One region of the Streptomyces sp. NBC_00376 genome, then DNA from elsewhere that is predicted to be linked to it. Evidence: riboswitches for the same ligand, from Rfam matches in the RefSeq annotation. Region 1 holds a riboswitch; the other holds the start of a gene.
The links. Region 1 has a riboswitch for cobalamin ahead of OG842_RS30190 (cobalamin biosynthesis protein). Riboswitches for the same ligand answer to the same signal wherever they lie in the genome.
Positions count from the first base shown of each region.

Region 2: it holds a riboswitch for cobalamin, as region 1 does, so the genes downstream of both, OG842_RS03830 (CbtB domain-containing protein) here and OG842_RS30190 (cobalamin biosynthesis protein) in region 1, are expected to answer to the same signal.

Region 1 is NZ_CP107960.1:6,686,047-6,693,613, reverse strand. It holds gene OG842_RS30205 (class II aldolase/adducin family protein) at 1-201, opposite strand, end outside; gene OG842_RS30200 (inorganic phosphate transporter) at 457-1,728, shown strand; gene OG842_RS30195 (hypothetical protein) at 1,751-1,981, shown strand; cobalamin riboswitch at 2,135-2,263, shown strand; gene OG842_RS30190 (cobalamin biosynthesis protein) at 2,409-3,422, shown strand; gene OG842_RS30185 (cobyric acid synthase) at 3,419-4,954, shown strand; gene OG842_RS30180 (putative cobaltochelatase) at 5,013-7,031, shown strand; gene cobO (cob(I)yrinic acid a,c-diamide adenosyltransferase) at 7,031-7,567, shown strand, end outside.
Region 2 is NZ_CP107960.1:813,436-821,002, forward strand. It holds gene OG842_RS03805 (GNAT family N-acetyltransferase) at 1-32, shown strand, start outside; gene OG842_RS03810 (pirin family protein) at 177-1,142, opposite strand; gene OG842_RS03815 (tetratricopeptide repeat protein) at 1,321-1,704, shown strand; gene OG842_RS03820 (GNAT family N-acetyltransferase) at 1,783-2,289, shown strand; gene OG842_RS03825 (CbtA family protein) at 2,371-3,144, opposite strand; gene OG842_RS03830 (CbtB domain-containing protein) at 3,172-3,387, opposite strand; adenosylcobalamin (AdoCbl) riboswitch at 3,391-3,539, opposite strand; gene OG842_RS03835 (histidine phosphatase family protein) at 3,649-4,260, shown strand; gene OG842_RS03840 (hypothetical protein) at 4,302-4,538, shown strand; gene OG842_RS03845 (hypothetical protein) at 4,805-5,029, shown strand; gene OG842_RS03850 (dihydrolipoyl dehydrogenase family protein) at 5,319-6,758, opposite strand; gene trxA (thioredoxin) at 6,873-7,244, shown strand; gene OG842_RS03860 (hypothetical protein) at 7,357-7,567, opposite strand, start outside.

The DNA of each region.
Region 1 (7,567 bases):
CTCCGGATCGACGCCGACGGCGTCCTCGGGACCCAGCCGCTCGTACGGCACTCCGCTCGGCGTGACCAGGATGGTGTCGCCGACCCGTGCCGACACGTTTCCCGAGGTCCCGACGACGAGGCCCTCGGCCGCCGTCCGCCGGGCGGTGGCGACGACGCCGTCCCAGGCCTGTCCGATCGCGTCCCGCTGCTGATCGCTCATGCGCCGATCCTGTCAGTCCCGGGGGCGAACAGGTATGCGATCGGCCACAGCCGTGCCCCGCCGGAAACCATGGCCGCACCCCGTCGGAGGGCCGGGCCACGCCCCGCAGAAAGGCCGGGCCACGCCCCCCGCGACAACAAGCGGAATGCTCCGGCTCCGCTTTGGAACACCACAGCGCCCTGTCCAGTTCATCTTCCGTTCACCCTGGTTGCCTACGGTCCACATGCCAATGACGTCGAACGATTGCCTGGGTAAATGGAACACATCACGCTGCTACTCGCGATTGTGATCGTGACAGCTCTAGTGTTCGATTTCACGAACGGTTTCCATGACACCGCGAACGCGATGGCGACCACCATCTCGACCGGTGCACTCAGACCGAAGACAGCGGTGGCCATGTCCGCCGTTCTCAATCTCGTCGGCGCGTTCCTGTCGGTGGAGGTCGCCAAGACGATCTCCGGCGGGATCATCAACGAGGACGGGCTGCGGACAGAAGTCATCTTCGCGGCACTCGTCGGCGCCATTCTGTGGAACCTGCTGACCTGGCTGGTCGGACTGCCGTCCAGCTCCTCGCACGCCCTGTTCGGCGGTCTGATCGGTGCGGCCGTGATGTCGGCCGGCTGGTCGTCCGTCAACGGCGGCACCGTCGTCACCAAGGTGCTGCTCCCCGCGGTCGCCGCCCCGATCGTCGCCGGTCTGGCCGCGCTGCTGGCCACCAGGCTGACGTACCGGATCGGCGGCAAGGTCCGCAACGACGCCCAGGAGAAGGCCACCGCCAAGGGGTACCGGGCCGGCCAGATCGCCTCGGCCGGACTGGTCTCGCTCGCCCACGGCACCAACGACGCGCAGAAGACCATGGGCATCATCACCCTGGCCCTGGTCACCGGCGGCGTCCTGCACCCGGGCGCCAACCCGCCGGTCTGGGTCATCGTCTGCGCCGGTACGGCCATCGCGCTCGGCACCTACCTGGGCGGCTGGCGCATCATCCGCACCATGGGCAGCGGCCTCACCGACCTCAAGCCGCCGCAGGGCTTCGCCGCCCAGACCAGCGCGGCCACGGTCATCCTGGCCTCCTCGCACCTCGGCTTCTCGCTCTCCACCACCCAGTCCTGCTCCGGCGCCGTGATGGGCGCGGGCCTCGGCCGGCAGGGCGGTGTGGTCCGCTGGTCCACCGCCACCCGGATGTTCGTCGCCTGGGGTCTGACCCTGCCGGCCGCCGGTCTGGTCGGGGCGGGCGCGGAGCTCCTCACCAAGCAGGGCACCTGGGGTGTCGTGGTCGTCGCGGCGCTGCTGGTCGCGGGCTCCGGTGCCATCTGGCTGGTGTCGCGCCGCAAGCCGGTCGGCCACGGCGACGTCGCCCCGTCGGACGGCGACGCCGAGCCCGCGGGCGTCGTCACCCAGGCCATCGCCGCCGTCAGCCCGCCGCCCACCGCGGCCGCGGTCCAGACGCCGGACCTGAACCTCATGACCACCATTCCGGCCCCGGCCGGAACCACCCAGGACCCGGCGCGACCCGCCACCGTCTGAGCCGGCCGTCTAAGGAATCAGCATGAACATCGACTGGGCAGCCCTCGGCTCCGTATTCGGCGTCTCCCTCGTTGTCACCGTCGCGCTGGTGGGCCTCTTCACCCTGGGCATCGTCGGCCTCTCCAAGCAGCCGGAACCGGCGGCGCAGGGCGGCTCCGGCGGCTCGCTGCTGCTGGCCCGCGCCGGCGCGTACGTCTGCTTCGGGCTGTGCGCGGCGGCCGTCGCGTACGGGATCTATCTGATCGTCGCCTGAGCCGCTCCCGCGCACGCTCTCCCGTCGGGCCGGACACCACGTGTGTCCGGCCCGATGTGCGTCTCAGCACACTGCGCCGTCGCAGGTCAACGGCAGGTTGACGGGCGTTCGCAGAGCGTGGTGGACTGCCGGAGCCAATTACGGCGACAGCAGAGGAAGCCGGTGCGAATCCGGCGCGGTCCCGCCACTGTCACCGGGGAGCGGTCCCCCACACCGGAAGTCACGGCTCGCGCGAGCGGGCTGGAAGGCCGGGGGAACCGCGGATCCGGGAGCCAGGAGACTCTCGTCGCCGGTCACGTCGAACCAGGGCGCGGACCCTGAGTGAGGACATATCGCCATGCCCGGCTGCCGTGCGTCCGCTGTCCCGGTGCTCTCGACGAGAGCCCTTTGTACGAAGGTCCGCCGAGGCGCGACGGCCGGCTGAGCCGTGCGAGCCGACCGCATCTTCGCGTACGGCGCCACGGCCGGCCTGATCGGCGACCTGCTGCTCGGTGACCCCCGCAGGGGACACCCGGTCGCCGCCTTCGGGCGGGCCGCGGCGGGCGTCGAGCGCCGTCTGTGGCGCGATCACCGCGGCTGGGGCGCGCTGCACACCCTCGTCTGTGCCGGAGGCGCCGCGGGCGGTGCCGCGCTGCTCACCCGTGCCGTGCGCCGCAGCCCCGCCGCCTCCGTGGCACTGACCGCCGCCGCCACCTGGTCCGTCGTCGGCGGTACGTCCCTGGGCCGCGAGGCGCGGGCCATCGGCTCCGCCCTGGCCGCCGGTGACATCGAGCTGGCCCGGGAGCGGCTGCCGCATCTGTGCGGACGCGACCCGCATTCCCTGGACGGACCGCAGATCGCCCGCGCCGTGGTGGAGTCCGTGGCGGAGAACACCTCGGACGCCGTGGTCGGCGCCCTGGTGTGGGGTGCGCTGGCCGGGGTACCCGGGCTGGCCGGTTTCCGGGCCGCGAACACCCTCGACGCCATGGTCGGGCACCGCTCGCCCCGGCATCTGCGCTACGGCTGGGCCTCGGCCCGCCTCGACGACCTCGCGGGCTGGCCGGGCGCCCGGCTCACGGCCCTGCTCGCCGTGGCAGCCGGGGGGCGCCCGCGTGGCGCGGTCCGCGCCTGGCGGGCCGATGCCGCGAAGCACCCGAGCCCCAACGCGGGCCCGGTGGAGGCCTCGTTCGCGGGTGCGCTCGGCGTACGGCTCGGCGGCACCCTCGCGTACGGCGGCCGGGTCGAGCACCGCCCCGTGCTCAACGGGGAGACGGGCCGGGCGGTGGAGACCGCGGACATCGAGCGGGCGGTGCGGCTGTCGCGCCGGGTGAGTGCGCTGGCGCTCGGCGTGTGCGTGGCGGGACGGCTCGGCGCGGCCCTCGCCGCACGGCGGATCGCGGGGCGCCGGAGCACCGCGACCAACCTTGCGGGACCTCGCATCACAGGACGGAGCAACGCATGAGCGGCGGGCTGCTGGTCGCCGGAACCACCTCCGACGCGGGCAAGAGCGTCGTCACGGCAGGGATCTGCCGCTGGCTCGTGCGCCGGGGCGTGAAGGTGGCGCCCTTCAAGGCGCAGAACATGTCGCTCAACTCGTTCGTCACCCGGGAGGGCGCCGAGATAGGGCGTGCCCAGGCCATGCAGGCCCAGGCCGCCCGCGTCGAGCCGAGCGCGCTGATGAACCCGGTCCTGCTCAAGCCTGGCAGCGACCGCTCCAGCCAGGTCGTCCTGATGGGGAAGCCGGTCGGCGAGATGAGCGCCCGCGGCTACCACGGGGGCAGGCAGGAGGCGCTGCTCTCCACGGTCGTGGAGTGCCTGGAGCAGCTCCGGGGCACGTACGACGCGGTGATCTGCGAGGGGGCGGGCAGTCCGGCCGAGATCAATCTGCGGCGCACGGACATCGTGAACATGGGCATCGCGCGGGCGGCGCGCTTCCCGGTGGTGGTCGTCGGCGACATCGACCGCGGTGGGGTCTTCGCCTCGTTCTTCGGTACGACGGCGCTGCTCGCCGCCGAGGACCAGTCGCTGATCGCCGGCTATCTCGTCAACAAGTTCCGCGGTGACGTGTCGCTGCTGGAGCCGGGCCTGGAGATGCTGCGGGACCTCACGGGCCGGCCGACGTACGGTGTGCTGCCCTTCGCCCACGGTCTCGGCATCGACGAGGAGGACGGGCTGCGGGTCTCGCTGCGCGGCGCCGTGCGCGAGTCGGTCGTCGCGCCGCCGCACGGCGAGGACGTGCTGCGCGTCGCGGTGTGCGCGGTGCCGCTGATGTCGAACTTCACCGATGTGGACGCGCTGGCCGCCGAGCCCGGCGTCGTCGTCAGGTTCGTGGACCGCGCCGAGGAGCTGTCCGACGCGGACCTGGTCGTCGTGCCCGGCACCCGCGGCACCGTGAAGGCGCTGGCCTGGCTGCGCGAGCGCGGCCTCGCCGACGCGCTGGTGCGGCGCGCGGCCGAGGGCCGGCCGGTCCTCGGCATCTGCGGCGGCTTCCAGATCCTCGGCGAGCACATCGAGGACGAGGTCGAGTCGCGGGCCGGACAGGTGGCGGGCCTCGGCCTGCTCCCCGTACGCATCCGCTTCGACCGCGAGAAGACCCTGGCCCGGCCCGTCGGCGAGGCGCTCGGCGCGCCGGTCGAGGGGTACGAGATCCACCACGGCGTGGCGGACGTGCGGGGCGGGGAGCCGTTCCTGGACGGCTGCCGGGTCGGCGCCGTGTGGGGCACCCACTGGCACGGCTCGCTGGAGAGCGACGAGTTCCGCCGCCGCTTCCTGGCCGAGGTCGCCCGTGGCGCCGGCCGGCGTTTCGTCCCCGCTCCGGACACCTGTTTCGCGGCGCTGCGCGAGGAGCAGCTGGACCGCCTCGGCGATCTCGTCGAGGAGCACGCGGACACCGACGCACTGCTGCGGCTCATCGAGTCGGGCGCGCCGTCGGGTCTTCCCTTCATCGCTCCGGGAGCCCCCGCCGCCCCCGCGGCCCCGGGAGGCCGCCGATGAACAGCGTGTCCCGAGACCGCCTTCTTCATGCCCATTCACCCGCAGGAGGGATCGCCCCGTGAGCACGCATTTCCCGTTCACCGCCGTCGTCGGGCAGCAGGACCTGCAACTCGCCCTGCTCCTCAACTCCGTCGCACCGAACATCGGCGGCGTCCTCGTGCGCGGGGAGAAGGGCACCGCCAAGAGCACCGCCGTGCGCGCGCTCTCGGCGCTGCTGCCCGAGGTGGACGTCGTCTCCGGCTGCCGTTTCTCCTGCGACCCCGCGTCGCCCGACCCGGCGTGTCCGGACGGCCCCCACGAGGTCGGGAACGGTGTGTCGCGGGACGCCCGGATGGTGGAGCTGCCGGTCGGCGCGTCCGAGGACCGGCTCGTCGGGGCGCTCGACATCGAGCGGGCGCTCGCGGAGGGCGTGAAGGCGTTCGAGCCGGGCCTGCTCGCCGACGCGCATCGCGGGATCCTCTACGTCGACGAGGTCAACCTGCTCCACGACCACCTCGTGGACCTGCTGCTGGACGCGGCGGCGATGGGTGCCTCGTACGTGGAGCGCGAAGGCGTCTCCGTACGGCATGCGGCTCGTTTCCTGCTCGTGGGGACGATGAACCCCGAGGAGGGCGAGCTGCGGCCGCAGTTGCTCGACCGGTTCGGGCTGACCGTGGAGGTCGCCGCGTCCCGGGAGACCGATCAGCGGGTCGAGGTCGTGCGGCGGCGGCTCGCGTACGACGACGACCCGGCGGCGTTCGCCGCCAAGTGGGCCGACGAGGAGGACACGTTGCGGGCGAGGATCGTCGCCGCGCGTGCCCTGCTGCCCGAAGTACGGCTCGGCGACGCGGCGTTGCGGCAGATCGCGGCCACCTGCGCGGCCTTCGAGGTCGACGGGATGCGCGCGGACATCGTGATGGCGCGGACGGCCACCGCGCTGGCCGCCTGGGCGGGGCGCACGGATGTGCTCGCCGAGGACGTACGGCAGGCCGCCCTGCTCGCCCTCCCCCACCGGCGCCGGCGCAATCCCTTCGACGCGCCGGGCCTCGACGAGGACAAGCTCGACGACACGCTGGAGCAGAACGGCGGCGAGGACGACGACCCGGACCCGGACGGCCCGGGTGGCGGCGGCCGCCCCCCGCGGGGCGACGGCCCCGACACGCCGCCGGACCCCGGGGGCGAGTCCGGCGACACGCCCGCTCCGTCCGTACCGGAACAGGGCCGGGAACAAGGGCAGGGGCAGTCCTCCGGGGGCGGTGAGCGGCAGCCGGTGGGCGCCGCCGAGCCGTTCCGCACGAAGATGCTGAGCGTTCCCGGGCTGGGCGAGGGCGCGGCGGGGCGGCGCTCCCGGGCCCGTACCGAGCACGGGCGTACGACCGGCGCACGGCGTCCGCAGGGTGCCCTGACCAAGCTGCACCTGGCGGCGACCGTGCAGGCCGCCGCCCCGCACCAGCGGACGCGGGGCCGGTCCGGGCGCGGGCTCGTGGTCCGGCGGGACGATCTGCGGCAGGCGGTCCGGGAGGGGCGCGAGGGGAACCTCGTGCTCTTCGTGGTGGACGCCTCCGGGTCGATGGCCGCCCGGCAGCGGATGGCCGCGGTGAAGGGTGCGGTCCTCTCGCTGCTGCTGGACGCGTACCAGCGGCGGGACAAGGTCGGGCTGATCACCTTCCGGGGCAGGGACTCCGAGGTGGCGCTGCCCCCGACGTCGTCGGTGGACGCCGCGGCGGCGCGGCTGGAGCTGCTGCCGACCGGCGGGCGCACCCCGCTCGCGGCCGGGCTGCTCAAGGCCCATGAGGTGCTGCGGGTGGAGCGGTTGCGCGATCCGTCGCGGCGGCCGCTGCTGGTCGTGGTGACCGACGGGCGGGCGACCGGGGGGCCCGATCCGGTGGCACTGGCCTCCCGGGCGGCGCGGCTGCACGAGGCGGAGGGCATCGCGTCCGTCGTCGTGGACTGCGAGTCGGGGCCGGTACGGCTCGGCCTCGCGGGAAGCCTCGCGCGCGATCTCGGGGGCAGCGCCGTCACGCTCGACGAATTGCGGGCCGAGGCGATCGCCGGGCTCGTCAAGGACGTTCAGGAAACCAACAGGAGGGCCGCGTAATGCCGCAGGGACAGCCGACCACCGTGCCCGACGACGGGCTCACGACCCGTCAGCGCCGCAATCGTCCGCTGCTGATGGTGCACACCGGCATCGGCAAGGGGAAGTCGACGGCGGCCTTCGGGCTCGCGCTGCGCGCCTGGAATCAGGGGTGGCCGATCGGCGTCTTCCAATTCGTCAAGTCGGCGAAGTGGAAGGTCGGCGAGGAGAACGCGCTGAAGGTCCTCGGGGCCAGCGGCGAGGGCGGGTCCGTCGTCTGGAACAAGATGGGCGAGGGCTGGTCGTGGGTGCAGCGCGACGGCCAGATGGACAACGAGGAGGCGGCGCGCGAGGGCTGGGAGCAGGTCAAGCGCGACCTGGCCGCCGAGACGTACCGGCTGTACGTCCTCGACGAGTTCGCGTACCCGATGCACTGGGGGTGGATCGACACCGACGAGGTGGTCGAGGTGCTGCGCGAGCGCCCCGGTGCGCAGCACGTGGTCATCACCGGGCGCAACGCGCCGCAGAAGCTGCTGGACGCCGCCGATCTGGTGACCGAG
Region 2 (7,567 bases), 5.9 Mb from region 1:
GCATGTGGTCCCCCGTCACATCGTCCGACTGAACTCGTGCTCGACGGCGCGGATCTGTCGAAGCGCTGCCGCGCTCCTGCCCGCGCGGGGCCTGCGCGGCAGGCCGGCCGTGCGGGCAGGCGTGGCCCTGGCGGTCAACCACCCGCTCCGGACGGGGTGGCGGCCGGGGCTCCGGTTCAGCGCACCCGACCCCGCGGCTTCAGCGCGACGGGCGGCAGTTCGGGCGCGGGCAGTCGGTCGCCGTCGTAGCCCTTCACGTCGCCGAAGCGGGAGCTCTCCATCCAGGCCTGCCTGGCCTCCTCGATCTCCTCGTGGGACCGGCCGATGAAGTTCCACCACATGACGATCTCCTCCTCGAAGGGCTCGCCGCCGAGGAGCATGAGGCCCGCGTCGCTGTCCGCGCGCAACGGGAGTTCGGTGCGGCCGCAGCCGAGGTAGAGCATGGAGCCTGGGACCACGGGCACACCGTCGACCTCGGCCTGGCCGGACATCGAGAGCACCGCGTACTCGAAGTCGGGGTCGAGCGGCAGTCGGGCCTCGGCGCCGGCGGCCAGGGCGACGTCCGCGCCGACGATCGGGGTGTACGTGGTGCCGGGCGAGGTGGTGCCGTCGAGTTCGCCCAGGATCAGGGTGGCGACGAGGCCCGGGGCGGAGACGGTCGGCAGGTCGGTGTGGTGCTGGAAATGGGGCTCGACCTGGCGGTGGGCGGCCGGCAGCGCCACCCAGAGCTGGGCGCCGTGCAGAAACCTCGCGTGGGCCTTCGGGCTCTCCTCGGAGTGGCTGATGGCCCGGCCGGAGGTCATCAGCCCCAGTTCGCGTGGCCGGATCGTGCGCAGGCTCCCGAGGCTGTCCCGGTGCAGGACCTCGCCGGCGTGCAGCCAGCTGACCGTCTGCAGGCCCATGTGAGGGTGGGGCGGCACCTGCATCCCGGGTTCGTCCGCGATGTCGTCGGGGCCGTAGTGATCGACGAAGGCCCAGGCACCGACCATCCGGCGGCCCAGGTTGGGCAGCAGCCTGCGGACCTCGGTGGACTCGCCCAGCCGGACGTGGCGGGGGGTGAGGAGTTCCCGTACGGGCTCGGCGACGACGAAGCCCCGTCCTCCGCAGACGGAGAGTGCGGCCTGGCGATCGAGATTGCTCATGGCGCTCAACCTATTCCCGAGCAGGCCCGGGAGCGCCGGTACCCACGCCGATAATTTAGTGGAATATTCAACCACCAGGTGGGGTTCAGGCAATCACAAGGAGGCCGGGCAGCGGCTCGGCCCGCGGTTGGACGAAACGGGGCACCACCCCGGCGCGGTCCGTGACCAAGGAGGTCAAGTGAGCGACACCTACTACGAGTTCGGCACGGCTGCCGACCGCTGGAACCGTGCGCAGATGTTCTTCGAGGCGAAGGAGTACATGACCGCGGCCCGGATCCTGGAGGGGCTGGTCGAGGAGGTCCCGGAGCAGGTGTCGCCGCGACTGCTGCTGGCCCGGACCTACTACCACTCGGCGCGGCTCGGAAAGGCCGAGACGGAGCTGCGGGCGGTGCTGGAGCTCGACCCGGTGGAGCACTACGCGCGGCTGATGCTGGGCCGCACCCTTGAGCGGCAGGGGCGGGGCGCGGAGGCGGCCGGTCATCTGCGGATGGCCGCGGCGTTCGCCGGTGACTTCGACTCCGGCCCGGGGCGGACGAGCACCGGGGGGTCCGTCGGCTCGTGAGCCGGGCATCGGCGCCACGGCGGCATCCCGGCAAATCGGGATGCCGCCTGCCCGCCCCGCGTGATACTTCACTCCCTCATGACCCACATCGTCACTCCGCGCCTCCTGCTCCGCCTGATGAACGGCTCCGACGCCCTGCGGGTGCTCTCGGGCACGCCGGGCGAAGGGGACCGCTGGGCACCCGGCTACCCGTCCCCCGGCGAGATGGCCGCGGCCGAGCGCTTCCTCGACACCTGTGCGACGACCGGCGATCCCAGCCCTTTCGGTTCGTACGAGATACGGCGCCGCACCGACGGGCTGGTGATCGGCGGGATGGGATTCCACGGTGCGCCGGACGAGAACGGGGAGGTCACGATCGGCTACGGCCTCGTCCCCTCGGCACGAGGGATGGGTTACGCCTCCGAGGCGCTGCGCGCCCTGCTGCTGTTCGCCCGTGAGCAGGGGGTGAGTCGTGCGCACGGTGACAGCGACCTGGACAACACCGCGTCCCAGCGCGTCATGGAAGCCGTCGGCATGCGCCTGGTGAAGCAGGACGAGCGGCTGAAGTACTACCGGATCGACTGGGGCCCGCGGCCCCAGCGGTGAGCCTGTGCGGGGCGGGACGCCGGAACTCCGCCGGGAGGTCCCGGCGGGATTCCGGTCGTCGGCCCGCGTGGGCGGTGCCGGTCAGCCGGCCGCGGTGGCCGCCCGTCCGGCGCCGCCGTTCGCGGTGGTGACGGCGCCGGTGCCCGGCGCGAGCAGCCGGTCCGTCAGATAGCCGAAGAGAAGCCCGAAGGCCACCCAGAGGGTGGTCTGCACGGCGAGGGTGCTCAGACGGAACTCCCACAGCAGTGCGGCCGGGAAGTCCTTGCCGACCTCGTTGTACGAGGGCAGGAACGCGCAGGCGAGCCCGATCACCAGGACGTACGCGGCGGATGCCGTGATCGTCGCGTTCCAGTTGCCCAGGCGGGGAGCCAGCCGTTTGCCGAGGATGACCGCGGCGACGGCCAGCAGCACACTGAGGGCGACCATCAGGAAGAACAGGGCGGTACGCCGGCCGATGGTGTCGGGGTTGCCGACGGCCGGCGGGTTGGCCGGGTACTTCAGGAACGGGACTACGTACACCGTCAGCAGGGCCGCACCCGCGATCAGTGCGGCCGTGGCCCGCGGGCCGAATCTGCCGATCCGGCCGAGGGCGTAACAGAAGACGAGGGCGGCGATGCCGCCGATCGCGACGCCGAAGACCAGTACACCGGTGGCGAGGCCTGCGGTGGACTGCATGGTTCGGCTGACCAGTTCCTCGCCGCCGTCATGGTGGTGGCTGTGCGATTCCTCCAGGGCGATGGCCGCGTCCACACGCGACTCACCGAGGAAGTAGGCGACCAGCAGGGCGAGCGCGCCCGCGGCGAGGCCGGCCAGCATGCCGCGGACGAGCAGGGCTCTGACAGATATGGAGTTCATGAGGTTTCCCCAGGATCGGACGGTACGTCAGTGGCAGGGGAAACCGAGGAGGTGGCGGCCGTCGTGGACCCACTCGTGGACACCTTCGCCGGAGATGACCGCGGTGGCGCCCTGTTCGGCGCCGACGAAGTACAGCAGCACGAGCATGAGAATGCCGAAGAAGACCGCCCAAGGGGCGATGGCCTTCAGGGAGATGGGAGTGATCGCCGGTACGGCGGTGGCGGGGGCAGCAGTCTGTGCCATGGCAGAACCTCCTGAGGGAACACGCGTCCCGATCGTGGTGCCTGAGACGTAGGTGCTGGGTCTGACTTCCCGCGCGGAGACGGGTTCACAGTGGCGCGACCGTGCCGGATTCTCACCGGACTTCCGTCGCACCTACGTCATGCTCGTCGTGACGATACTCCTTGGGGGCAGCCCCCTGCCATGGTGCCGACGGCGGCCGGACCGTCCTGATGCCATGGTGGACACACCCATGGGGCCAGAGTTCAGGGAGTTGACCGGGTCATGACCGTACAGGTGATGTTGATCTCACCGGCGCTCAACGCCGCGCTGCGGGAGGCCCGTTTCGACGGTGACGCGCCGCTCGACGCGGCCGGGGCCCGCCGGGCGCGGGCCGTCGCCGCGGCGGTGCCCGCCGCCGACCGGTATCTGCGTGGGCCGTCCGAACGGTGCGCCGGGACCGCCGACGCGTTGGGGCTCCGCGCCGAACCCGAACCGGCTGTCCGTGGCTGGGACATGGGCCGGTGGAGCGGTCGGCGGCTGGCAGCGGTGAGCACGGCCGAGCCGGAGGCGGTGTCGGCCTGGCTGACCGATCCGTCGGCGGTTCCCCACGGCGGCGAGTCCCTGCTGGATCTCTGCCTCCGGGCCGAACACTGGCTGGAGACGGTGGGGACGACGGAGTCCGCCGAGGGCACCGGAGGCCACCGTGTGCTGGGCGTCGTCGAACCCGCGGTGGTACGGGCGATGATGGTGGCGGCACTCGCTCTGCCCGTGGAGGCGTTCTGGCGGCTGGACGTCGCCCCGCTGACGCTGACCGCGCTCAGCGGGCGTTCCCGCCGGTGGAACCTGCGGTGCGGACAGCCGTTGTCCCCCGCGCCCGACCCCGCCCTGCAGTAATCCGTTTGCGGAACAGTCGGGTGGAAATGCAGGCTTGCGCGGTGATTGTCGAGCTGGCTCCCTGCTTTCTGGCCTGGGACGATGTGGACCCCGCCCGTCACCCCTTCGACAGCGCGTCGGCGCCACAGGTGGTGCGGTCCCTCGGGCCCGCCGATCGGATGCCCGGCCGCCCCGGCGTTCCCGACGGGACCCCGGCGACGAGTGACTGGAGCCGGAGAAGGGGCAAGCCCTGGGCGGATGCCATGGCGTCCGCCCTCGCCGAGCACTACGGCCGCTGACCCTGGGCTGGCGCTGGGCGCACGACGAAGGCGACTTCGACGGAGGACCCGTCGGGAACTGGTGCTGCCCGAGGCACTCGATCACCTTCCCTCGAACCCCCCTGCGGACAAGGCGACTTGAATCTCCACCACATCGACGGGCCCGATGTCTTCGGCCCGCGCGAGGCCGGACCGCTGCTGGGGCCCGAGGGCCTGGACCGGCTGCATCCGGGGCCCGCCGGGCATCCCGTCGTCGCCGGCCGGTTCCCCGCGGCGCCTACGCGGCCTTGCGCGCGGACTTCCCCGAGCCGGCCCCGTGGTGGGGGTGCCTGGGCGTCGGCGATCTGACGGCCCGCCGGATCTCGGTTCTGCTCCCCCGCCACGGCGGGCTCGACCTGCTGCTCTCGGCCTTCAGCCAGGTCGACGCCCCGGAGGCGCTGATCGTGGTGCAGGCGCCGGTCGGTCCCGCCGAGGCTTCGGCTTCGGCGAAGAAGGAACGCAGTTCCGCGTAGTGCTGATCGGCACGCGCGTCGTCGAGCTGCTGCACCGGGGCGAAGGAGGACGGGACGGCGCGGCTGCTGGTCAGTCACGGCCTCGGCGCCGTCGCGCGGATCGCGGACGGCACCGCGGTACTGCGGAACGGTTCGGCCGTGACGACGGGACCGACGTCCATACTGCTCACCGCACCCCAACCCCCGTAGAGCCGAGCCTTGTTGGAGGCATTCATGCCGCCCTCACCGCCCCGCCGTGCACCGAGTCACCGCTCGCCGCCGCCCTCACCACCGGCCCGCCCCCGGGCGGTTACGCGTCCCGGTACGCCTCCAGCAACCGCAGCCAGACCTCGCTGATCGTCGGGTACGCGGGAACGGCGTGCCAGAGCCGGTCGATGGGGACCTCGCCCGCGACCGCGATCGTCGCCGAGTGCAGCAGCTCGCCGATGCCCGGCCCGACGAAGGTGACGCCGAGCAGGATCTCCCGGTCGAGGTCCACGACCATGCGGGCACGGCCCCGGTATCCGTCCGCGTACAGGCCGGAACCGGCCACCGCGGCGAGGTCGTGATCGACGGCCCGGACCCGGTGGCCGGCCCGCTCGGCCGCGGCGAGGGTGAGGCCGACCGAGGCCGCCTCCGGGTCGGTGAAGACGACCTGGGGGACGGCCGCGTGGTCGGCGGTGGCCGCGTGGGCGCCCCAGTCGGTCCCCAGCAGCGGTGCCCCGGCGGCTCGGGCGGCGATCGCGGCACCCGCGATGCGTGCCTGGTACTTGCCCTGGTGGGTGAGGAGCGCCCGGTGGTTGACGTCGCCGACCGCGTAGAGCCAGGTGGAGCCGTCGACGCGGCAGCTGTCGTCGACGGTGAGCCAGCTGCCGGGCTCCAGGCCCACCGTTTCGAGTCCGAGGTCCTCGGTGCGCGGGGCCCGGCCGGTGGCGAAGAGGATCTCGTCGGCCTCGATGTGATCACCACCGTCCAGTTCCACGGTGACCGGGCCGTCCGGGACCGCTCGCCGTACGGCGGCGACCGAGACCCCGGTACGGATGTCGGCGCCCGCCTCGGTGAGCGCCTGCCCGACCAGCTCGCCGGCGAAGGGCTCCATCTTCGGCAGGAGGCCGCTGCCGCGGATCAGCATCGTCACCCGGGCCCCGAGGGCCTGCCAGACGGTGGCCATCTCCACGCCGACCACGCCGCCGCCGACGATCACGAGGCGGCCGGGCACCTTCTTGGCGCTCGTCGCCTCCCGGCTGGTCCAGGGGCGGGCCGCGTCGATGCCGGGCAGGTCGGGGACGACGGCGCGGCTGCCGGTGCAGACGGCGACGGCGTGGCGGGCGGTGAGCCGGTGCTCGGTGCCGTCGGGCGCGGTGACGGAGACCGCCTTCTCGCCGGTGAGCCTGCCTTGGCCCCGGTAGATGTCCGCGCCGATGCCCTCCAGCCAGGCGACCTGCCCGTCGTCCTTCCAGTGCGATGCGTACGCGTCACGGTGGGCGAGGACCGCGGCGGTGTCCAGCGGCCCCTGCACGGCGTCGCTGAGGCCCGGGACGCGGCGGGCGTCGGCGCGGGCGACCACCGGGCGCAGCAGGGCCTTGCTGGGCATGCACGCCCAGTAGGAGCATTCGCCGCCGATGAGTTCCGCCTCGACGACCGCGGTGCTCAGTCCGGCGGCTCGGGCCCGGTCGGCGACGTTCTCGCCCACCGGACCTGCCCCGATCACCACGACGTCGTACTCGGCGTTCAGTGAAGGATCTGTCATGGGGACAGTCTGGTCGGGGGTGTGCGCGGCGGCCACATGGGCAGGCGGAATAGCGCAGGTGCACACACCGTTGTCGGGACAGGTCCGAGCGGGCACAGGAAGAGGTATCAGACAATGAGCACCATTGAGCTCACCAAGGAAAACTTCGATCAGGTCGTCAGTGACAACGACTTCGTCCTGATCGACTTCTGGGCTTCCTGGTGCGGCCCGTGCCGGCAGTTCGCGCCGGTCTATGACGCGGCGTCGGAGCGCCACGACGACCTGGTCTTCGCCAAGGTCGACACGGAGGCCCAGCAGGAGCTGGCGGCGGCCTTCGAGATCCGCTCCATTCCCACGCTGATGATCGTCCGGGAGAACGTGGCGGTGTTCGCGCAGCCCGGAGCGCTGCCGGAGGCGGCGTTGGAGGATGTGATCGGGCAGGCGCGGAAGCTGGACATGGATGAGGTCCGCAAGTCGATCGAGGAGCAGCAGAAGGGCCAGCAGTAGGCTCCACGCTCCTGGCGCTTCGTGCGCGCCCCGCGTTCTGCGCGCGGGGGGACGGGCCCGGCCGACCCGGCCGGGCCCTTCGCCGTGCCCGGCCGGGGCCGGGGGCGCTGCCTCAGCGGTCGGAGCCGGTCCCGGCGTCCGTCTCCTTGACCCGGGCCGAGAGGCCGAAGGACAGCTCGGCGCCGTCGACGAGCAGCGCCTCGACCGCGTGTGTCTCGGGGTCGATGTCGGCGACGACGCCCTCGCCTGAATACCGGGGGTAACCCGACGCGCCCGTCTCACCGGTCGCCGACACGACCGCCGAGCGGACGGCCCCGCCGGGC